4 regions of the Anaerobacillus sp. 63XJN7_5_ISO-PGPR-S23-430 genome follow, and region 4 is predicted to be linked to each of the others. Evidence: riboswitches for the same ligand, from Rfam matches in the RefSeq annotation. Region 4 holds a riboswitch; each other region holds the start of a gene.
What was found. A riboswitch is a leader RNA that binds a small molecule or an ion and turns the genes downstream of it on or off. The one in region 4 is predicted to bind S-adenosylmethionine.
Positions count from the first base shown of each region.

Region 1: linked by a shared signal. The riboswitch ahead of AC0VYJ_RS13695 (Na+/H+ antiporter NhaC family protein) and the one ahead of AC0VYJ_RS17460 (methionine ABC transporter ATP-binding protein) in region 4 are both predicted to bind S-adenosylmethionine.
Region 2: linked by a shared signal. The riboswitch ahead of AC0VYJ_RS14490 (methionine biosynthesis PLP-dependent protein) and the one ahead of AC0VYJ_RS17460 (methionine ABC transporter ATP-binding protein) in region 4 are both predicted to bind S-adenosylmethionine.
Region 3: linked by a shared signal. The riboswitch ahead of AC0VYJ_RS19255 (MetQ/NlpA family ABC transporter substrate-binding protein) and the one ahead of AC0VYJ_RS17460 (methionine ABC transporter ATP-binding protein) in region 4 are both predicted to bind S-adenosylmethionine.

Region 1 is NZ_CM149686.1:2,594,302-2,599,952, reverse strand. It holds gene AC0VYJ_RS13715 (M4 family metallopeptidase) at 1-808, opposite strand, end outside; gene AC0VYJ_RS13710 (Y-family DNA polymerase) at 1,329-2,585, shown strand; gene AC0VYJ_RS13705 (YolD-like family protein) at 2,600-2,929, shown strand; gene AC0VYJ_RS13700 (alpha/beta fold hydrolase) at 3,091-3,930, shown strand; SAM riboswitch class I at 4,124-4,227, shown strand; gene AC0VYJ_RS13695 (Na+/H+ antiporter NhaC family protein) at 4,298-5,593, shown strand.
Region 2 is NZ_CM149686.1:2,735,126-2,740,776, forward strand. It holds tRNA gene AC0VYJ_RS14445 (tRNA-Met) at 44-120, opposite strand; tRNA gene AC0VYJ_RS14450 (tRNA-Ser) at 177-269, opposite strand; tRNA gene AC0VYJ_RS14455 (tRNA-Ile) at 280-356, opposite strand; tRNA gene AC0VYJ_RS14460 (tRNA-His) at 369-444, opposite strand; tRNA gene AC0VYJ_RS14465 (tRNA-Met) at 467-543, opposite strand; tRNA gene AC0VYJ_RS14470 (tRNA-Asn) at 547-621, opposite strand; gene AC0VYJ_RS14475 (DUF456 domain-containing protein) at 756-1,238, opposite strand; gene AC0VYJ_RS14480 (Na/Pi cotransporter family protein) at 1,340-2,968, opposite strand; gene AC0VYJ_RS14485 (DUF1189 domain-containing protein) at 3,206-4,015, shown strand; SAM riboswitch class I at 4,101-4,211, shown strand; gene AC0VYJ_RS14490 (methionine biosynthesis PLP-dependent protein) at 4,285-5,415, shown strand; gene metC (cystathionine beta-lyase) at 5,402-5,651, shown strand, end outside.
Region 3 is NZ_CM149686.1:3,710,104-3,715,754, forward strand. It holds gene AC0VYJ_RS19245 (methionine ABC transporter permease) at 23-697, opposite strand; gene AC0VYJ_RS19250 (methionine ABC transporter ATP-binding protein) at 687-1,721, opposite strand; gene AC0VYJ_RS19255 (MetQ/NlpA family ABC transporter substrate-binding protein) at 1,743-2,549, opposite strand; SAM riboswitch class I at 2,719-2,827, opposite strand; gene AC0VYJ_RS19260 (alpha/beta hydrolase family protein) at 2,937-4,937, opposite strand; gene AC0VYJ_RS19265 (BH0509 family protein) at 5,331-5,480, shown strand; gene murQ (N-acetylmuramic acid 6-phosphate etherase) at 5,620-5,651, opposite strand, start outside.
Region 4 is NZ_CM149686.1:3,340,295-3,345,945, reverse strand. It holds gene leuB (3-isopropylmalate dehydrogenase) at 1-1,060, shown strand, start outside; gene leuC (3-isopropylmalate dehydratase large subunit) at 1,088-2,494, shown strand; gene leuD (3-isopropylmalate dehydratase small subunit) at 2,510-3,100, shown strand; gene ilvA (threonine ammonia-lyase) at 3,097-4,107, shown strand; SAM riboswitch class I at 4,240-4,349, shown strand; gene AC0VYJ_RS17460 (methionine ABC transporter ATP-binding protein) at 4,529-5,551, shown strand; gene AC0VYJ_RS17455 (methionine ABC transporter permease) at 5,544-5,651, shown strand, end outside.

The sequences.
Region 1 (5,651 bases), 750 kb from region 4:
GCGTAGTGTCTTTCAAGTAATAAGTTGAAGAGGAGAGGAGCGTATTGAACGTTTTTTGATCACCAAGTACACCAGTTCCACTTGCCGTCTTAATTGTTCCGGTAACATTATCGCCACCACCTGGCTTGCCAACTCCTTCTTTTTTTGCTTCGTGTAGGGCGTTGAAGCTTGTTAGAACTTCACCACTTGTTGCATCAATTATGTATTGCCAGTTACCCGGTTCAGGCGAGAGGAAGTTCAAGGTCACATGGTAAGCATACGTTGCAGACTCCCCCTCGGTATAGACGACAAGGTTGGATTCGGGTTTTTGTTCATAGGCTGGTGAAAAACCGAGATCTTCTTCTGCTTTTTTAACGGCGTCCTGTTTCTTGAATTTTGTTGCTTTTTTAAGCTCTTTCTTCGACCCAAGGTCTGGAATAACTGTACCTGATACGGCTGTTAAAATACCACTTTCATCAACATGAGCCGTTTGAGTTGAACCATAAACAGGTGTTCCTTCATGAAGTTGTTGTAATCGAAAAACCGTGAAACCAAGATCGTCTTTTTCTTTTGATAGGATTTTAAAGGAATCCTTAGCAGAAGATCCACTAAACTTGTACAGGTTTTTCTGTTCGTTCAAGTAATCAAATAACACTTGATTGGCATTTTGAGAGCTTGCTTTTGTTAGTTTTCCTGAAACAAAAGAAGGTGTTCCTGTTTCTTTATTCATATTCGTATCTGCTGCTGCAAATGTTGAGGATGGTGCGAGCATGGTACTAACGAGCCCCACTGATAAACCGATTGAAAGTAAATTTTTTTTCTTTCCCATTCTATATCCCCCTCGTGATTAAGATGAGCTAACATTATCATAAAAGGTTTAATATTCAAACTATTTAAACTATTTTGATAGTTAAGACCTATCCTTTTGGATATAGTTATAGGGAGATATACCTGTTATTAAAAAGGGGATTGGTTCTTTAGACTCAGTAGGTCGTGTGCTCATAAACAAGGACGTGAATGACCATGTGAAATGGAATATACTGGTTCTTTTTCTGTGCGTTTATAGATTGATGCGCGAGTATTTCTACATCCCTATCTGTTAATGGAACAAGTGTAGGATCTCTAATCGGTATGTGCTTTGATGACTAACTTTCGAGTGAATAGCGTTAAGTTCATTATCGTTCTTCTTCCGGTATTTTTTCGTTACTTTAGAGAAAAGGGTGATGCTAAGTGAATCGTTTTATGATTGGAAGAAAGTACTTATTGTAAAGGGAACGTATATTCGGTTAAAATACGGGTATACATAAAGGGAACAAACGTTCTTTCATTTAGGAGAAGGGGGGATACAAATGGATTATTCTAAATTTCCAAAGAAAACAATCCTATGTATTGATATGAAAAGTTTTTATGCAAGTTGTTCAGCAGTAGAGATGGGGCTTGATCCACTTACGTGCTATCTCGCGGTTGTTGGTGATACCGAGCGACAGGGAAGTGTTGTGCTGGCGGCGTCTCCGGCACTAAAAAAGGAATTTGGAATACGAACAGGGAGCAGACTATTTGAAATTCCAAATAACAAAAACATTCGTATCGTTAATGCGAGAATGTCTTCATATTTGAAACAATCAATGGAAATAACGAGGCTTTTTCATCGTTATGTACCATCAGAATGTATCCATACGTATAGCGTTGATGAATCGTTTTTGCAGGTTGATGGGACAGAACGACTTTGGGGAAACAAATTTGAAGTAGCTCACAAGATCAAAAATGAAATAAGAGAGACATTCGGATTACCATGCGCCATAGGGATCGGGCCAAATCTTTTAATGGCAAAGCTTTGTCTTGATCTGGAAGCGAAAGAAAAAGGGATTGCAGAATGGACTTATGAAGATATTCCTAAAAAACTCTGGCCGCTTTCCCCGCTAAGTCAAATGTGGGGTATTGGATCGCGTGTCGAGCGAACGTTAAATCGCATGGGGATTATGAATGTAAAGCAGCTTGCGCATTACCCGCTACATCTACTAGAAGAAAAATTCGGTATTATGGGAAATCAGCTCTATCATCATGCGTGGGGCATCGATCTTTCTGAAATGGGTGCGCCGATTATGCAGGGACAGATTAGCTATGGGAAAAGCCAAATTTTGTTACGAGATTACCATGACGAAAAAGACATTCAACACGTCATTCTTGAGATGAGTGAAGAAGTTGCAAGACGTGCGAGAAAAGCCCGGAAGGCAGGGCGTACGATTAGCCTTGGGATTGGTTATAGCAAAGAAGAAGGCGGGGGTGGCTTTCACCGTTCAAGGAGTATCCACAGCCCGACTGCTATTACGCTCGAAATATACAATGTATGTCTTCAGTTATTTGAGGAGTTTTTTGAAAGAAAAACGGTTCGTAAGATTTCCATTACCCTTTCAAATATTTGCAATGATGAAGAAGTGCAGTTGGACTTATTTAATGCGTCACGCCCAAAGCAGCGGGATCTCGGATATGTGATGGATTCGATCCGGGAGAAATATGGCTCAGATGCGCTGCTTCGTGCCGTTTCATACACAAAGGCCGGTACGGCACTGCATAGAAGTAAACTTGTGGGTGGTCATAAAGCATAGAAGGGGGAAGAAGCGTGATTCGTGATCGCGGAAATATAAAATGGACATCAATGATGTTACCTGAGCATGTGAAAGAGCTAAGAGATTGGAAAACCGAAGAAAAAAGAAGTGAAAAGCCGGTACTTGATGAACAAAAAATGGCGAAAATGAATGAAACGATATGTGAAGCAATGGCCATTCACAACTCGCTTTGTTTTCAATATTTTAGTGGAGGAGAAATGAAAACTCTCTTTGGATATGTGCACTATGTAGATCCACTTACGAAAGAACTGCGTATTATTGACCATAATGAAAAAAGGACAACGATAAAGCTGCTGGACCTTGTGCACGTAGAGTTAGAATGAAAAAAATGGAGTATCCTCTCGGTTGTAAAAAAAGTTTTTCATTTCAGGATTGGGGTAAAATAAGTATAAAGTCAAACCTGAATAAGTGAGACTATCCTTTCTGGTTAGAAACGAAGAGTAAATCAGATCAGATGAATTCAAAATCCGGAGTGAGATGAAAGATGCTATTAGCTCAAAATCTTAAACAAAATACGGAAAAGATCAAAGGAATTGATATTCACTATGAATACTATAGAAATGACACAGCCGTCGATCGGCCAGTATTAACGCTTCTTCACGGTTTTCTATCGTCGAGCTTCAGCTTCAGAAGATTGATACCATTATTAACAAAGGCATATACTGTTGTTGCCATTGATCTTCCTCCGTTCGGAAAAAGTGAAAAGTCTAATCGTTTTGTCCACTCTTATCATAATTATGCGGAAGTGGTGGTTGAACTTTTAGAAAGACTTTCAATTGATCATACTGTTATGATCGGCCATTCTATGGGTGGGCAAGTAGCAATGAGAGCCTCGGCTATGAAAGATGATCTCGTTAGTAAGAATATTTTACTGTGCAGTTCAGGATATCTTGAAAAGGCTAAACAGAGTCTAGTGTATACATCGTATTTACCTTTTTTCTCGGTATACTTGAAAAGGTGGCTTTATCGAAAAGGTGTCAGAGGAAATTTGCTTAATTGTGTTTATGATCCTTCCCTTATCGATGAAGAAATGATGGATGGATATATCCAACCTTTCTTCAATGAGGGTATCTTTCGGTCATTAGTTAGGATGATTCGAGATCGCGAAGGAGATTTGTCAGAAGCTGAACTAAATCAAATTCATACACCTAGCCTACTAATATGGGGAGAAAATGACAGAGTTGTGCCGTTGAAAATTGGGAAGCGTCTCAGTAACGATCTCCCCAATGCTAAACTGATCATCTATGAAAAAACCGGTCACCTTCTACCAGAAGAAAAACCGGAATCGATTATGAAGGATATTGAGCGGTTTTTGGGAAAATAAAGATTGATCTATTGCAAAAATTGGTAGTCATACAAAGCTTGAACCAGACTAGTTAATCAGGTAAACTCCTTTAAGGATGAGGAGTTTATTTTGATGCAGTTAATCAAAGTTGACTCATCAGAATAATGCGTGATAAAGTAAAGCTCGTTATGAAAAAGTAAAATGAAGCATGCGCTCATTGATAATTGTATATTTCTTATTAAGAGAAGTGGAGGGACCTGGCCCAAAGAAGCTTCAGCAACCTCTGATCATCAGAAAGGTGCTGCTTCCAGCAAGAGAAATCTTGAGAGATAAGTGCAAAAGCCTTCTTCTCTTGAAGTGGGCTTTTTTTATTGAGACAGAATAAAAGATGAAGGAGACATGAATAATGGAGAAAGAAATAAAGGGGAACGGCCTGGCTTTACTTCCCCTTGGAATATTTATTGTGCTTTTTATTGGTACAGCTATCATAACAAAGGACTTTTATAGTATGCCTGTTATTCTCGCTTCTCTAATTGCGGCGGGCGTAGCTCTTTCGATGAATCGAAAAGAAAGCTTTATGAAAAAAGTGGAAGTGTTTTGTCGTGGAGCAGGTAATACGAATATCATATTAATGATTTTGGTCTTTTTACTGGCTGGGGCGTTTGCCGGAACAGCTGAAAAAATTGGAGCAGTAGATTCGATTGTTAATTTAGGTATATCGATTCTACCAGCTAATCTTTTAATCGTAGGTTTATTTGTCATTGGCTGTTTTATTTCTATTTCGATGGGTACATCGATGGGAACGATTGTAGCACTTGCTCCCATTGGAATTGGAATTGCAGAGCAAACCGGAGTTGCCCCGGCACTGGCTTTATCAGCGGTCATAGGTGGGGCAATGTTTGGTGACAATCTTTCTATGATTTCAGATACTACAATTGCGGCAGTACGCACACAAAATACGCAAATGAAAGATAAATTCAAAGTAAACTTTTTTATAGTCTTGCCAGCTGCTATCGTAACAGCCATTGTATATGGTGCTTTAACGATGGGAGAGCAAGCAACGGTTGGAGGAGAACACGCATTTGATTTCGTTACAATTATCCCTTATTTAGGTGTACTGATCGCAGCGATCGCTGGTGTTAATGTTCTTATTGTACTTGTAAGTGGTACCTTATTTGCTGGGATTGTAGGTTTATATAACGGAACATTTGGAATGAGTGGACTGATCTCCACGGTTACAGAGGGCATAAAAGGGATGGAAGACCTTGCCATGATTGCTCTCGTCATCGGAGGGATGATTGAAGTCATTAAGCATAACGGAGGAATACAATACGTATTGGACAAAATCCTGAGCAAAGTAACTTCTCGTAGAGGAGCAGAGTTTGGTATCGCCGGTCTCGCAAGCGTGCTTGATTTATCAACAGCTAACAACACCATTTCGATCATAATGGGGGGGCCACTTGCGAAAAACATTTCCGAAGAATATGGGGTAGACCCACGAAAGTCTGCTAGTATTCTTGATATTTTCTCAGGTAGTATACAGGGCATGCTCCCATATGGGGCACAGGTGCTTGCAGTAGCAGGTCTTGCGTCGATTTCGCCACTCGCTCTACTACCGTATTCAATTTATCCAATCCTCATTGCTATTGCAGGAATTATTGCGATTTTCATCAACTATCCCTCTTTTTCGAAAAAGGGCTAAAGTGATAGTAAACAGAATCTTGAATTAAAATTTGATATGAGCATTTAAAAAGCAGGTA
Region 2 (5,651 bases), 610 kb from region 4:
ATTCTGACGAAGAAGTATGTTCGACGTAGTAAGAATTTCATTTTGGTTGCGGGGGCAGGATTTGAACCTGCGACCTTTGGGTTATGAGCCCAACGAGCTACCGAACTGCTCCACCCCGCGATGATGTAAAAGAACCTAATTTGCATCCATTTTTTAGAAAGCTAACTTTTAGAAAATGGAGGAGGAAGAGGGATTCGAACCCCCGCGGGCGACTAAGCCCCTGTCGGTTTTCAAGACCGATCCCTTCAGCCAGACTTGGGTATTCCTCCGATATGCATTTGGTGGACCCTGCAGGACTCGAACCTGCGACCGGACGGTTATGAGCCGTCAGCTCTAACCAGCTGAGCTAAGGGTCCTTATGTAATAAGTGGGGCGGCTGATGGGAATTGAACCCACGAATGCCGGAATCACAATCCGGTGCGTTAACCACTTCGCCACAACCGCCATGTTGTATCGTTGAAATATATGGTAGCGGCGGAGGGGATCGAACCCCCGACCTCACGGGTATGAACCGTACGCTCTAGCCAGCTGAGCTACACCGCCATATGGCTCCACAGGTAGGATTCGAACCTACGACCGATCGGTTAACAGCCGATAGCTCTACCACTGAGCTACTGTGGAATATTTCTTAACGACAAGAACTAATATATCATATGGATAAAGAAAGAGTCAATAAGTTTTTCAAATTTAATTGAATTAATCTTAATTTCAATTATGAAAATACTATATCACGCTTTCATTTTGTCATCAAGAACTTATAGGACATACACTAGGAACACAACCACCATAATCGTTTGGAGTAAACCTTTCATAACAGCTCCACCAAGAAAACCAAGCAATGAACCTACACCTACTTGAACAGATTCTTTAAAAGCTTTTCGATGAATAACTAGTTCAGCTAAGATAGCCCCGATAAATGGTCCAAGGATGATCCCTGCAAACGGAATGACAAATGGGCCAACAAGTAAACCAATTGTACTCCCCCATATCGCCGCCTTTGACCCTCCATACTTCTTCACGCCAAATAAATTACTAGCATAGTCCGCAACAAATAATAGCATCGTCAGCAGAACTTCAACAATCCAAAAGGAAATAGTCATTGAACCAAAATCAAAAAACACCCCATACAGGATAAACCCAACATAAATAAATAGTACGGCTGGAATAATTGGATAAATCAATCCCACAAATGCAATGATGAATGACGCAATGATCAGGCACCATAATAGAATATCCACGCTTTTAACCTCCCTTCAACTTGACTCTATTTTAGCGGAGATGTCACTTTTCTTCTATATAATGATAAAAAGAAGCAGAGGCATCCCTCTGCTTCCCACATTTATTCTTCTCCAATGACGGCTTCTGCAATATTCACCGCATGGTCACCAATACGCTCAAGGTTACTGATGATATCAACAAAAACAATTCCAGCACTTCCAGTACATTCACCCTCATTTAGACGAAGGATATGCTGCTTACGAAGCGTTCTTTCCATTTTGTCGATCTTATCTTCTAGCTTAACAACTTCCTGCGCCTTAGCTACATCCCATTTATCAAGTGCATCAAAGGCTTCATTGAGTGCAGAAAGAGTCAGATTAAACATTTCATCAAGGTCTTTCATAGCAACGTCAGTCATCTTCACTTTATTGCTTATTTGATAATCAACCAACTCAACAATATTCTCCATATGATCGCCAATACGCTCGATATCACGAACTGAGTCCATTAGCATACCGTGTCGTGTCGACTCATCTCCAGACAGAGAAGTTGCTGATAATTGGATAAGGTAATCTGTAATTTTATTATCCAGGTTGTTAATAGCTTCTTCATACTGAGCGGTTTTTTCAGCGCTCTTCTGACTCTTAGATGTTAAATAATTTGATGCTTCTTTAACACCCTTATAAGCAAATCCGCTCATTCGAATCACTTCTTCTTTAGCTTGTCCTAATGCAACAGATGGAGAGCGTTCGATAAATACTGGATCAAGGTGTTTTGGCTTATATTCAATCGTTGCATCATCACCAGGAATAATTTTTGTAACGAGATAGGCAAGTCCGGCAATGAATGGGAACTGGATAACAGTATTTGTAATGTTAAAGATCCCGTGTCCGAATGCAATCGTCATTTCCGGTGTTAAGTTTAATGCATCTCTTAAGTATTCAATAAACGGCGTATAGGCGAATAAGAATATTAGGAAAAGCGCCGTTCCAATTAAATTGAAAATAACGTGAGTCAGTGCTGTACGTCTAGCGGCAACGGATGCACCGATAGAAGCAAGAACTGCGGTAATCGTTGTACCGATATTATCTCCAAACAGAACTGGTAATGCAGCTTGAATATCCATTGCGTTCTGTGAATAAAGACCTTGCAATACACCAATTGTCGCACTGGAACTTTGTACAATGACAGTAAATACTGTACCGATCACAACGCCTAACAGTGGGTTCGAGCTCATGCTTACTGTTAATTCTTGGAAAGCCTCAAGGCTACGAAGTGGTTTCATTCCCGTACTCATTAATTCAAGTCCAAAGAACAACGCACCAAATCCGAAGACGATTTGACCAGCGTAGTTAATTTTCTTGTTTTTAAAGAAGAAAATTAACAAAGAACCGATGGCTATAATTGGAAGTGCGTAATCTTTAATAGGAAAACCAATAATAAATGCTGTAACAGTTGTACCAATGTTCGCACCCATTACAACGCCAATTGCTTGCTTCAGAGTCATAAATCCTGCGTTAACAAGACCGACTGTTAAAACCGTTGTTCCTGAACTACTTTGTATGAGAATAGTTACAATGACCCCAGCGAGCACACCCATAAACGGGTTAGTCGTAAAACGATCGAGAATGTCTCTTAATCGATCACCTGCTGATCGTTGAAGGCCGTCTCCCATATACTTTAGTCCAAACAGGAAAATACCAAGACCTCCCACAAACTGAAAGATCATCTCCTGAACGTTGAGTTCCATCATTTCAACCCCTTGCACTTATGTTTTATTTTTTTCGACAATACTCAACAAAGTCCCTTGTCTATTATCTACATCGCTCCCCCCTTTGTAAAGAGTTAATATAGATTTGTAAAGATATTATGCTGAAAACAAATTTATTTCAATAAAGTTTCACCAAGAATACTGTTCCCTTCTCTCTATATAAGATAAACTGATTGGGTGGAGAAACGCTCCACATTTAGAAAGGAGATTATTAATTTGAACGTTTTTAAACAACTTTACTACAGCTTATTTTCCCCTAAGATGATGGCCAGATTCCGTTTTCAAAAGCTAGGCAAGCCAATATTGTACGTGTTTTTACTTATGTTCCTTTCTTCTGTGCCAGTAGGAATTATGACGGCTCTATCCTTTACAAACGCTTATGAGGATCTCAAAACACATATGTCAGATCTACCAGAATTCACTTTAGAGGACGGATCTTTAACAAGTGAACAGTCTGAACCGCTTATTCGACAAAATGATGAAAATACTTTTATTTTTGATGCGACAGACCAGACAAAGCCTGATGATGTTGATCAATATGATTCCGTTATCGCATTCCTAAAAGATCGTGTAATCGTTGTAGATAGCGGTGCTAGACAGGAGTTTAATTACAGTAACTTTAGTTCGATGACTTTCACGAAGCAAGATGTTAATGAGCTAAGTAATAATCTGGACAACCTGCTCCCTATCTTTATTCCGTTACTGATATTCGTTATCTATTTGTTTCAAACCGGCCTTAAGTTTATAGGAGTTACCGTACTAGCTACAATTGGACTACTATTGAGAAGTATTACCGGAAGAAAAGCTTCTTATAAACAACTTTGGGTCTTATCTGTTTATTCAGTAACAATTCCAACGCTCTTCTTTGCGATTATGGCCCTCATTAAAACAGCAGTCCCTTTAGGATTCCTACTTTATTGGATTGTGGCCATCATGCTACTTTATCTTACGATTAAAGAAATCCCGTTACCAAAAAAACGTGTAACGAACGAGCGAGCAAATGATTCAACAGAAGAAAAATTTTGATAATTTACTCAAATCCCTTGCTTTTCACTTTAAAGTGATGTAGATTATGAAAAAAGCGACACAATAAAATTCCATATATTTTCAATTCTTATCAAGAGAAGCAGAGGGACTGGCCCTATGAAGCTTCAGCAACCACCAGATATTTTCTGGTAAGGTGCTAACTCCAGCAAGTTGATTTCAACTTGGAAGATAAGAAGAAGAGCAACCAAAGTCTTCTTCTTATAGAGGGCTTTTTTTATTGCCCTTATTCAATGAAAAGGAGATTGATTATGTCGAATAAACAGTTAGAAACACTACTTGTCCAATTAGGTAATCATTCAGATACTAAAACCGGTGCGGTAAATCCTCCAGTGTACTTCTCCACATCGTATAGCCATGAAGGCATCGGTCAATCCACCGGATTCGATTATTCAAGAACCAAAAACCCGACACGATCCATTTTAGAATCCGCTATATCAGAACTCGAACATGGTGATCAGGGATTTGCTTTTAGTTCCGGAATGGCTGCGATTCAAGCAATCCTTGCCATATTCAAAAGCGGCGACCATATTCTCGTCTCAGATGATTTGTATGGTGGGACTTATCGATTATTTGCCCATGCTGAAAAACATTATGGTATCTCCTTCACATATTTTGATACACAAAGAAATGAACAACTTTCATCACTCCTAACTCACCGTACAAAAGCCATTTTTGTTGAAAATCCATCTAATCCATTAATGAAATTAACAGATCTTGAAAAAATTGCACGGATAACAGAAAACAGGGACCTATTATTTATTGTAGACAATACTTTGTTCACCCCTCTTCTACAAAACCCACTACTGCTTGGGGCGGATATCGTCGTGCATAGTGCCACTAAGTATTTAGGCGGTCATAATGATATTCTCGCAGGGCTTGTGGTTGCAAAAGGTGAGAATATTTGCGCTGAAATCCAACAATACCAAAACGGTGCAGGCGCTGTGCTTTCTCCTTTTGATTCCTGGTTATTAATGAGAGGCATGAAAACCTTGCCACTCAGAATGAAGCAGCATGAAGAGAATGCCAGAAAGGTAACTGAATTTTTAACAAATCATGAAGCAATAACAGACGTTTTTTATCCAGATAAAGGTGGGATGCTTTCTTTCAGATTGCGCTCCGAAGAATGGGTAGATCTCTTTCTTAGAAAATTAACACTTGTCACATTTGCTGAAAGTCTTGGAGGGGTAGAAAGCTTTATCACATATCCTTCAACGCAAACTCATGCTGAGATACCAGAAGACATCAGACTTGAAAAAGGGGTGTGCAATCGACTGCTACGTTTCTCTGTTGGGATTGAAAACATTGATGACTTAATACAAGACCTGAATCAAGCATTGTCCATTTTTAAAGAGGAGGTTGTTCAAATTGACAAATACTGATTATACATTTCAAACAAAACTTCTTCATAACGATCACAAATTTGATAAAGCTACGGGAGCTGTTAGCGTCCCTATCCAACAGGCTTCTACATTTCATCAGATGGATTTTGACCAACCTGGAAAATACGATTACAGTCGTTCAGGCAACCCCACTCGCGAAGCGCTTGAAGAAACAATTGCCAATCTTGAAGGTGGGGTTAAGGGATTTGCGTTTGCTTCTGGGATGGCCGCTATCG
Region 3 (5,651 bases), 370 kb from region 4:
AACAAAAAGATTTTCTTTTAACTTAATCCTTCTTCAAACGAGCGGAGAGAACATTCCCAAACGATTGTAGTCCCTGAACAAGGACAATAAGGAGAAATACCGTAACGTACATCACATCGACTTCATATCGCAAATGACCGTATCGATAAGCGAGATCACCAAGTCCACCTGCTCCAACGAGCCCAGCCATTGCCGTTGCCCCAATCAGTCCAATTGTCGCAATCGTTAATCCAAGAACGATCGATGAACGAGACTCCCTTACAAGAACATGCCAGATAATGTGTCTGGTTTTTACCCCCATTGCTTCGTAGGCTTCTACTACTCCACGATCTACCTCAAGAAGAGCGGATTCCATCAACCTTGCGATATACGGCGCCGTAAAGACAACGAGCGGCACAATCACACCTTTTACTCCAATTGTTGTACCTGCAATCATTTTTGTAAAAGGTAAAATGAAAAACAGTAAAATGATAAATGGAATCGACCTGATCACGTTTATAGCCGCATTTAATATACGGAAAAGAACTTTATTTTCTAATGCTTTTTCAGGTCTAGTTAAAACAAGTAGCACACCAAGCGGGAGCCCAATCAACACTGAAATCAGTAGTGAGATCCCAACCATTTGAAATGTTTCAATAATCGCGTTCCAAATGTCTGCACCCCAAAGATCAATAAACTCCGATACCTTAGCTGACATGAGCTTCCACCTCCTGAACATAGCCTTCTACTACGACGCCACTTTCCTCTAAAAACGCAACGGCCCGAGCCGTCTCTTCCGCTTCCCCATCTAAATGAACGACTAGCCTACCAAAAGGCTGATCCTTCAGTTGTGTAATGTTCCCTGCTAAAATGGACGGATACACGTCGAACTTCTTACTAACAAGCGCAAGAGCGGGACTACCTGATTTCTCCCCAATAAATGAAAGATTCACGATCTGACCACGCTCTTTCAATCGAGACACAAGCGACTCTGGAAGCTCATCCTGGAATAACGACTGAACAAATCGTTTGGCCGTCGTTGTAGCAGGCTTACTAAAGATATCGATCACTCGCCCCTGTTCAATCACCTTCCCGTTCTCCATCACAGCCACTTCATGACATATTTTCTGGACAACGTGCATTTCATGCGTAATGAGTAAAATCGTGATTCCAAAATCACGATTGATTTGTTCCAATAAAGATAGGATTGATTCTGTCGTATCTGGGTCAAGGGCACTCGTTGCCTCATCGCACAGTAGCACTTCAGGTTCATGAGCAAGCGCACGGGCAATCGCCACACGCTGCTTCTGACCACCTGATAGCTGGGAAGGATAAGCATCCCGCTTATCCGATAACCCAACGATACCTAAATATTTATCAACTCGCGCTTCAATCTCTTTTTTACGAAGACCCGTAAGCTTCAGCGGAATGGCAATGTTTTGATACACAGTGCCTGTTTTCAATAAATTAAAAGACTGAAAAATCATCCCGATGCGCTGTCTTGTTTTTTGAAGCTTTCCAGTAGACAAAGAAGTGAGCTCAATGTCATTGATAAATACCTTTCCATCTGTCGGTCGCTCCAGAAGATTCACCATTCGGACAAGCGTGCTCTTTCCAGCACCACTATAACCGATGACGCCATAGATGCTTCCTTTCTCAACTTCTATGGAAACATCATCAACCGCCTTCGTAATCGTCTCACCGCTTTTATACGTTTTCGTTATATTTTCTAATCGAATCATCGTGCTCACTCCTCTTTCGAATTACCAGGATGCAACAACAGAACCGTTAAATTCGTCCTGGATAAATTGCTTCACTTCATCTGATTGATAGTAGTTCACTAGCTTTTGAATACGTTCATCATCTTTGTTCTCTGTTTGTGTTGCAATCACGTTCACCCACGGGGAATCTTCGGGTTCCATTTCAAGAGAATCTTCTTTCGGTACGCGTCCACTTTCCATTGCAAAGTTCGTATTAATTGCTGCAATCGCAAGCTCACCAAGCTGTCTTGGAATTTGTGAAGCTTCTAATGGAACAAATTCGAGATTATAAGGGTTCTTCTCAATATCTTTGATCGTTGCTTTAACACCAACGCCATCTTTCAACTCAATAATGCCAGCTTGCTCAAACAACATTAGCGCTCTAGGTTCACCTGTTGAATGGTTAGGCAAGCCAACTTTGTCGCCTTCTTGCAATTCATCAAGACTCTTATATTTGTCAGAATAAATTCCCATTGGGAAAGTAATCGTAGTTGCTACCTTGGAAAGCTCGAGTCCTCTTTCTTTTACATAATCATTCAAATAAGGTTCATGCTGAAATACGTTCGCATCCAATTCCCCTTCATCAAGGGCTGTATTTGGCATCACATAATCATTAAACGCAATCACTTCAATTTCAAACCCGTCTTCCGCTGCGATTTCCTTCACCTTGTTCATCACATCTTCATGCGGACCAGCCGTTACCCCTACCTTCAGTGGGCCATCTTCTGAATCTCCAGAAGCCTCATTTCCAGAACAACCTGCCAAAAAGACTAAAATAAGTGCACCTAATAAATACAATGATTTCTTCATTTCTCAATCTCCTTTAAAGTTCATATAGTAATGTAAAGCGTTTTAGCGCTAAAATATAAAAGCGCAAAAGTGCTTCGATCTGCTAAAATCCCCTCCCAATAAAAAAACTCCCTCTGTAAAGTACAGAGAGAGTTGTATCATTTCATCATTATCAGCAGCGCTGAACTCTCTCTCATCTTTCAAACGATTGCTCGTCTGCTGGAATTAGCACCTTTCTCACGAACTGAGATGGTTGCTGGGCGTCACAGGGCCAGTCCCTCTGCCACTCTTGATAAGAGTTTTCAATATTATTTAACTATTTTCAATAGTATAGTATCTTTCTCGAAGGGCGTCAAGGGAAGATCTCAAAAAGTGCCTGTCACCGCCCGCTATTTGTCGAAAGATTTCTTATTGTCTTCCTTCTAGGTAATTGTCGAACCAGTTTCCTAGATGCTTAAGTCGTTCCACTCGTAGTTCTGGATGACCGCTTCTTGATAAATTATGATCAGAATCTGGGAATCTTACAAACATCGTTTCCTTCCCACGATGCTTTAAAGCCACATATAACTGTTCTCCTTGCTCTATAGGGCACCTGTAATCATTTTCGCTATGAAGAATTAAAAGTGGGGTTTCGATTTGGTCCACATACTTAAGCGGTGAATGATGCCATAGCTTAGCAGGGTTTTCATCTAAATCACTTCCAACTTCCCACTTTGTGAAAAAGTATCCGATGTCACTAACGCCATAGAAACTCTGCCAATTCGAAATGGAGCGCTGGGTAACCGCTGCTTTGAATCGATCGGTTTTCCCAACAATCCAGTTCGTCATAAAGCCACCGTAGCTTCCTCCCGTCACGAAAAGTTGAGCTTCATCAATAAAGGAATACTTGTTCAAAGCGGCATCAACACCCGCCATCAAATCCTCATAATCACCCCCACCATAATCTCCTCGGCAACCATTCACAAACTCTTGTCCATATCCCTGACTACCACGTGGATTCGTATAAAGGACAACATATCCTTTTGCTGCAAGAAGCTGAAATTCGTGCATAAATGAATTACCATACATCATATGTGGTCCACCGTGAATTTCAAGAATAAGGGGATGTTCCTGATCTTCCTTAAAATCCTTTGGCTTCATGAGCCAGCCCTGAATCTCCAAACCGTCTTTCCCAGCGTATGTAAACATTTCTGGTGTCGAGAGATCCAGGCATTCGAGAACGTCAGCATTTGATTGAGACAAACACAGTTCATTTACCCGATCTCCATGAAACGAAAGCGTATAAATATCGCCAATGTTAAGTGGATCGCTAATTGCAACAGCCGCTTCATTCGCGCCTGGCAAGTAGTGAAATGCATAATGGTGCCTGTCACCACCCGCTATTTGTCGAACCGTGCAATCTTCTCCGACGAAATAAACACCAGTGTTTCCTTCTTTACTAGCAAGGAAATAGAGTCCATCTCCATTTTGGCTCCACATCGCACCAGGAGAAGCGCCTCCCCAGTGCATATCTGAAATCAATACATCCGAACACTCTAAATCAACCTCCTCTGTTAAACAAGTAAACTCTTTCTTCGCTATGTCAACAGTCCAGATTTTATTCAACGTAGCTCCTTCATGCTCAAAGTTATGCCCAATGAATGAGAGCTTCTTCCCATCTGGTGACCAGTTCGGTGTGCTAAAGCTCCCACCCTCACGATTTAACTGATCAGGCTCTGATCCTTCATTCAGACCCTGAATAAAGATGTCGGCTCGCATGTAGGACCCCTGTTCTTCATATCGATCTCTCACATATACAATGGATTGTCCATCCGGTGACCAGTTAGGGCTAGAATGATTAAATGGTGCATCTGTTAGCCATTCTATTCTCTTTTCACCTGAGGTTACCTCGATCAAGACAACTTGCATATGGTGATTGTCAAGCAAACCACTGCTGTCTGCTTTATAGCGTAAGTCAGTCACAACGAGAGGCTTACGTCCTTCTTCTTTCTCTTTTGTATCCTTACTTAAAACAAGTAGCGAAGAACCATCGGGTTTCCAAACAGGAGCGGAAACACCACTTTTAAAATCAGATAGTTGTCGCGCTTCGCCACCATCAGTTGAGATAAGCCATATTTGATTTTCTCCTGATCGATTCGAAACGAAAGCAATCGTCTTCCCATCAGGCGACCAGCGCGGAGAGTGATCTTTTTTCTCCCCAGAAGCATATGTCCAATCATGCTCAATTTCAGTATCGCGATTTACTATGACTAAATTTGAAGTATATTCTTTGTTCTCATTTATTACTTTCTTTACATAAACAACGTAGCTCCCATCCGGTGAAAGTTGGGGATCACCAACAAAAGTAAAATCATAAAGGCTTTCTTCCAATTTCTTTTGTTTCTTGGCACTTCCAATTTCTATTTCCATCATCCACACTCCCTTTCTACATCTTCTCTACTTCCATTGAATAGGAAAAAACTCCTGCAGAGGGAACAAATCTCCTTCTAAATCCATCTCTAATTTTGATTCTAACCATCTCTTCTAGAATAAAGATCACTTCATCCAGTTTGTTTAAAAGGAGGAAACAACCAAAATACACATTTTTTTCAAGCCAAATCCAAAAAACAAGAACATACATTCTCTTTATTACTCTTATTCCCCGAACTTCCGCTCACTTTCATAGCAATTTCACATCGGTTCCCTGCAATATATCTCATTTTGGTATTTGAATCATCTCATTGTGAGATGTATAATAAAATTAACAAATTGAAAGCGGTTACCAAACAGGAATTGCCGCTTAAAATACAGGGAGGATTTACAATGAGCCAGCAAGCACGAAACCAATTTATTGATCTTTTGTGCGACAAAACGACAATGAACAGAGAAGAAGTTCTGAGAATGTCTGATGCGGAAGTAGAATATTTTCACTGGCTCTACTTTGATGACTCACCAGCGGACTTAATGATGTAATAAATATTTACAGCCCCTGCGGTAACTCCGCAGGGGCTGTTTTAATAGAAAGAATGCGATGTGTCTTTGTTGAGAAAACAGATGTATTTAATAGGGGTCAGGTACGTCACCGGTAACGCACCTGACCCCTTACCTATCTTCACCCCTCCATCGCAGCCACAAAATCCCCAT
Region 4 (5,651 bases):
AGTAATGGAAGGAACGATGAAAGTTCTAAATGCCGTGGCAGATCGATTTGGCCATACGTTTGAATTTCAACAGGGAAGAATTGGAGGGGCTGCTATTGATGAGGATGGCTCGCCACTACCAGATGAAACACTGCGCATCTGTAGGGAAAGCGATGCTGTTCTACTAGGTGCTGTCGGTGGTCCTAAGTGGGAAACTCTTCCTGGCCATCTTCGTCCTGAACGAGGTCTTCTTGGTATTCGAAAAGAACTAGGCTTGTTTGCGAACCTTCGTCCTGTGACGGCATTTGAAAGTCTATTAGATGCATCTCCACTTAAACCGGATCGGATTAAAGGTGTGGATATGTTAATTGTTCGCGAATTAACGGGTGGTTTGTACTTCGGTACTCCGAGTGAGCGTCGTCAAAATGGGAAAGAAGTTGTTGATACGCTTCGTTACACAAGAGAAGAAATCGAACGTATTGTGGATCAGGGATTTGAAGCTGCAAGTAAGCGAAACAAGAAATTAACAAGCGTAGATAAAGCGAACGTTCTAGAATCAAGCCGAATGTGGAGAGAAATCGTTGAAGAAAAAGCGAAGAATTATCCTGAAGTAGAAGTGGAGCATATGCTTGTCGATGCGGCAGCAATGAAACTGGTTCAAAACCCGGCTCACTTTGATGTTATTGTAACTGAGAATCTATTTGGAGATATTTTGAGCGATGAAGCCTCGATGATCACAGGATCACTTGGAATGTTGCCTTCCGCAAGTCTTCGTAGCGACGGTTTTGGAATGTATGAACCAGTACACGGTTCAGCGCCAGACATCGCAGGGAAAAATCTTGCGAATCCACTGGCGATGATTTTATCAAGTGCAATGATGCTGAAGTATTCATTCGATATGAATGAAGAAGCGGAGTCAATCGAAAAGGCTGTGAAAGAAGTACTTGATGCCGGATATTATACGAATGATCTTGCAAATGGCTCGCCGAAAGCTCTTGGGACAGACGCTATGATCAAGAAAGTGATTTATCAATTAGAAGAAGCGGATGCTACAGCAGGCATCATGGAAGCATACGCTTAATGACAAACAGGTAAGAGGAGGATGGGTGTGGAGCCGAAAACGATTATTGAAAAGATTTGGGATAAACACGTTGTGCATGAAGAAGAAGGTAGCCCGGATCTCCTATATATAGACTTGCATCTTGTTCATGAAGTGACTTCTCCGCAGGCCTTTGAGGGTCTGCGGATGAATAATAGAAGTGTAAGAAGACCAGATTTAACCTTTGCTACTATGGACCACAACGTTCCAACCATTGCACGTCATATTATTAATGACCCTGTATCAAAAGTTCAAATGGAGAAGCTTGAAGAGAACTGTCATGAATTTGGAGTGGAAATCGCCGATATTAATCATCCAGATCAAGGGATTGTTCACGTCATTGGTCCTGAGCTGGGCTTAACGCAGCCAGGAAAAACGATCGTTTGTGGTGACAGTCATACCTCAACACATGGGGCGTTTGGTGCCCTTGCCTTTGGGATTGGAACGAGTGAAGTGGAGCATGTTCTTTCTACTCAAACGCTATGGCAATCAAGACCCAAAACAATTGAAATACGTGTGAACGGACGCCTTGGTTCTGGGGTGACCGCTAAAGATTTAATTCTTGCTGTTATTGCTAAATTTGGTGTTAATGCAGGTACTGGCGCGGTTGTGGAGTACACAGGCGAAGCGATTCGAAATATGACAATGGAAGAACGTATGACTGTTTGTAACATGTCAATTGAAGCTGGCGCAAAAGCAGGGCTTATTAGCCCAGATGAGACTACCTTTTCCTATTTAAAAGGAAAAAGACATGTTCCAGAAGATTTTGATCGAGCTGTTGCTGAGTGGAAAGAGCTCGCATCTGATCCAGGGGCAACGTATGATGAAGTGCTCGAAATTGGAGCTGACGAAATCGAGCCACAAGTAACATGGGGGACGAATCCTTCAATGGGGTCTTCTGTTTATGCTCGCGTTCCTTTCCCTGAGGATTATGCAGATCCAGGTGACCAAAAAGCAATTAAGCAAGCACTTGCCTATATGGATCTTAAACCGGGAACGCCTATTCAGAATATAGATATTCAATATGTTTTCATCGGATCTTGTACGAATTCACGATTAAGTGATCTGCGCTCAGCTGCTGATATTGTTCGTGGTCGAAAAGTTCATGAAGGTGTGACAGCTCTCGTAGTACCTGGATCTAAATCAGTGAAGGATGCAGCTGAAGCAGAAGGGTTAGATACGATCTTTAAAGAAGCTGGGTTTGAGTGGCGAGAAGCAGGATGTAGCATGTGTCTTGCGATGAATGATGACATTGTTCCACCAGGCGAGCGCTGCGCGTCTACATCTAACCGTAATTTTGAAGGGCGTCAGGGGAATGGCGCTAGAACACATCTTGTCAGCCCAGCTATGGCTGCAGCTGCTGCCATTGAAGGCCGATTTACAGACGCTAGAAAAATAAAACCTCTTGTAGTGTAAAAGGAGTGAGACGTCCTGGAACCGATTAATAAATACAAAGGGATCGTTTATCCCCTTGAGCAGGTTAACGTAGATACAGATCAAATTATTCCGAAGCAGTTTTTAAAGAGAATTGAACGGCAAGGCTTTGGTCAGTTTCTTTTTTACAATTGGCGGTTTGATGATGATGGTCAACCGCGTGAAGATTTTAATTTGAACGAACAACAATACCAGCATGCTTCTATTCTAGTGTCGGGTAAAAACTTTGGGTGTGGTTCATCAAGAGAACATGCTCCATGGGCCCTTCTAGATTATGGGTTTCGAATTGTCATTGCGACAAGCTTTGCTGATATCTTTTATAACAACTGTGTAAAAAACGGTATACTTCCTATCGCTCTTGATCAAGAAACGATCTCGGAGCTTTTTCAAAAAGCAAAGGATGGATACGAACTTAGCGTAGAGCTAAGTAAACAGCAAGTAATTGATGGAGAAGGACTAAATGCGTCGTTCGAGATCGATCCTTATTGGAAAGAAATGCTGTTAAATGGATGGGATGAAGTATCTCGAACTTTATCTCTCGAAGATAAAATTAAATTATATGAAGAAAAACAACTTGTAGGAGAGTGAATGACGTTGGGAATTACCAGGAGAAATATAACGTTCATGTCGTAAAAGCAATGGAGAATTTGCTGGAAGCCGTCCACAGGACCCCGCTTCAGCAGTCGACAACGCTTAATGATTATACAAATAAAGATGTCTTCATGAAGATGGAAAACCTTCAACGAACGGGTTCCTTCAAACTTCGAGGTGCCTATAACAAAGTTGCGTCGCTAACGGATATTGAGGCAGCGCGAGGGATTGTTGCTGCATCGGCTGGAAACCATGCTCAGGGAGTGGCGCTTTCTGCTAGAGAGCGTGGAATTAAAGCTAAGATTTATATGCCCGTCCATACACCGACAAGCAAAATTGATGCGACGCGATCTTATGGAGCAGAGGTTGTTCTTGAAGGAGAATCGTATAACGAAGCGTTTAGTGGAGCGGATCGTGAGCGTGTTGAGAAAGGGGCCACATTCGTTCATGCTTTCGATGATCCTGAAGTAATGGCAGGACAGGGAACGGTTGCACTCGAAATGATGCAACAATGTCCTGACTTAGATACGATTCTCGTGCCTGTTGGAGGTGGAGGATTGTTAGCTGGAATGGCGATGGCGATTAAGTCGTTCTTTCCTCACGTGAAAATCATCGGAGTCCAGGCTTCTGAAGCATCTGCGACATGGAATCGATTTAAAGGTACTGGTCCTCTTGTCCTTCAATCTGTCCAATCGATTGCAGACGGTATTTCTGTGAAAGAAGCTGGAAAATTAACTTTTCCAATTATTGAAGAGCTTGTTGATGATATGCTAACCGTGTCAGAAGAAGAAATTGCTGCAGCGATTGTCTTTATGCTTGAGAGACACAAAACGCTTGTAGAAGGTGCGGGTGCTGCATCGATAGCTGCTGTCTTATGCAAGTCAAATCGTTTAGAAGGTAAGAGAATTGGTGTTGTTGTTAGTGGAGGGAATGCGGATCTTGCGAAAATCTCCCTTTATAAACAACTTTCTCAACGAGCGAAAACCATCAGGCGAATAAGCTGATGGTTTTCTAATGGGATTCAAAGTATATATTTTAGATTATTCCGACTTTTTGCTCAGTAATTGACACTCATAAAGTACCATGCTAGAATTCATTTAGCACTTAACCACAGTAAAGTAATAACAACTATATATCTCTTATTCAGAGAGGTGGAGGGACTGGCCCTATGAAGCCCGGCAACCGTCAAACGACTCGTTTGAAAAGGTGCCAATTCCTGCAAAGCGATTGCTTTGAGAAATGAGAGGAAGACATCGATTTATCAAATGCCTTTCTGCTCAAAGCAGAAGGGCATTTTTTTACTTTACTATACAAAGTGATAAGCGAATTAGGCTTCTAAGTGCACAGAAATAAAGAACAAAGGCATGGGACTGAAGTCCTTTTTCAGGTAGCTGATCATGCAAATGCATAAAGGATGTGAGACATGTGATTGAGCTTAAAGGCATTAATAAGACCTTCTTTTCGAAATCCGGGAAGGTGGAAGCCGTTAAGGATGTTAACCTTGAAGTCAAAAAAGGCGAAATATTTGGTGTTATTGGCTACAGTGGTGCTGGGAAAAGTACGCTAATTCGAATGCTTAACCTTCTTGAGAGACCTACTGATGGGACAGTCACAGTAGCTGGTAATAATCTATCTTCTCTTAATGGGAAAGATCTTCGTGCAGCAAGACAGGAAATCGGTATGATTTTCCAGCATTTTAATATTCTCTGGTCAAGAACGGTACGTGATAACATCGCCTTTCCTCTTGAAATATCAGGTGTTCCGAAAGAAAAGAGAATGAAGCGTGTTGATGAATTAATTAACCTTGTTGGACTCGAAGGTAGGGAAGGAGCTTATCCTTCACAGCTAAGTGGTGGACAAAAGCAGCGAGTGGGTATTGCGAGAGCACTTGCTAACAATCCAAAGGTTTTGCTTTGTGATGAAGCTACTTCTGCTTTAGATCCTAAAACGACGGATAGCATTCTAGAACTTCTGACTGAAATTAATCAGAAACTTGGCCTAACGATTGTCCTCATCACGCATGAAATGCACGTCATACGCAAAATTTGCCATCGTGTAGCCGTTATGGAGAATGGACGAGTAGTGGAGAATGGTTCTGTCCTTGAAGTTTTCCACCATCCGCAGGAAGAGATTACGAAAGACTTTGTTAATCAGCTAAGCGAGCCTGAAGAAATGAAGGAATCGATTGCACATCTGGCAACGAGTCAGGATGGAGAACTTGTTCAGTTTACCTTTGTGAAAGGAAAAACAGGTTCACCACTTGTGACAGAGTTGATTCGTGAATTTGATGTGGAAGTCAACATTATTCAAGGGAAGATTTCTCATACACAGGATGGTCCTTATGGAAAACTTTCTGTGTTCCTTAAAGGGGAACCGGCTGTGGTAGAAAAGGCCTTGAATTATGTGCAGGCCCAAGGTGTTAAAGCGGAGGTGATTACGAATGACTGAATCGTTATTTCCTAACGTCAGGTGGGAATCTATGTGGGAAGCCACTCTACAAACAGCGTACATGACGGCAATTTCGGTTCTGGCAACGTTTATTCTCGGA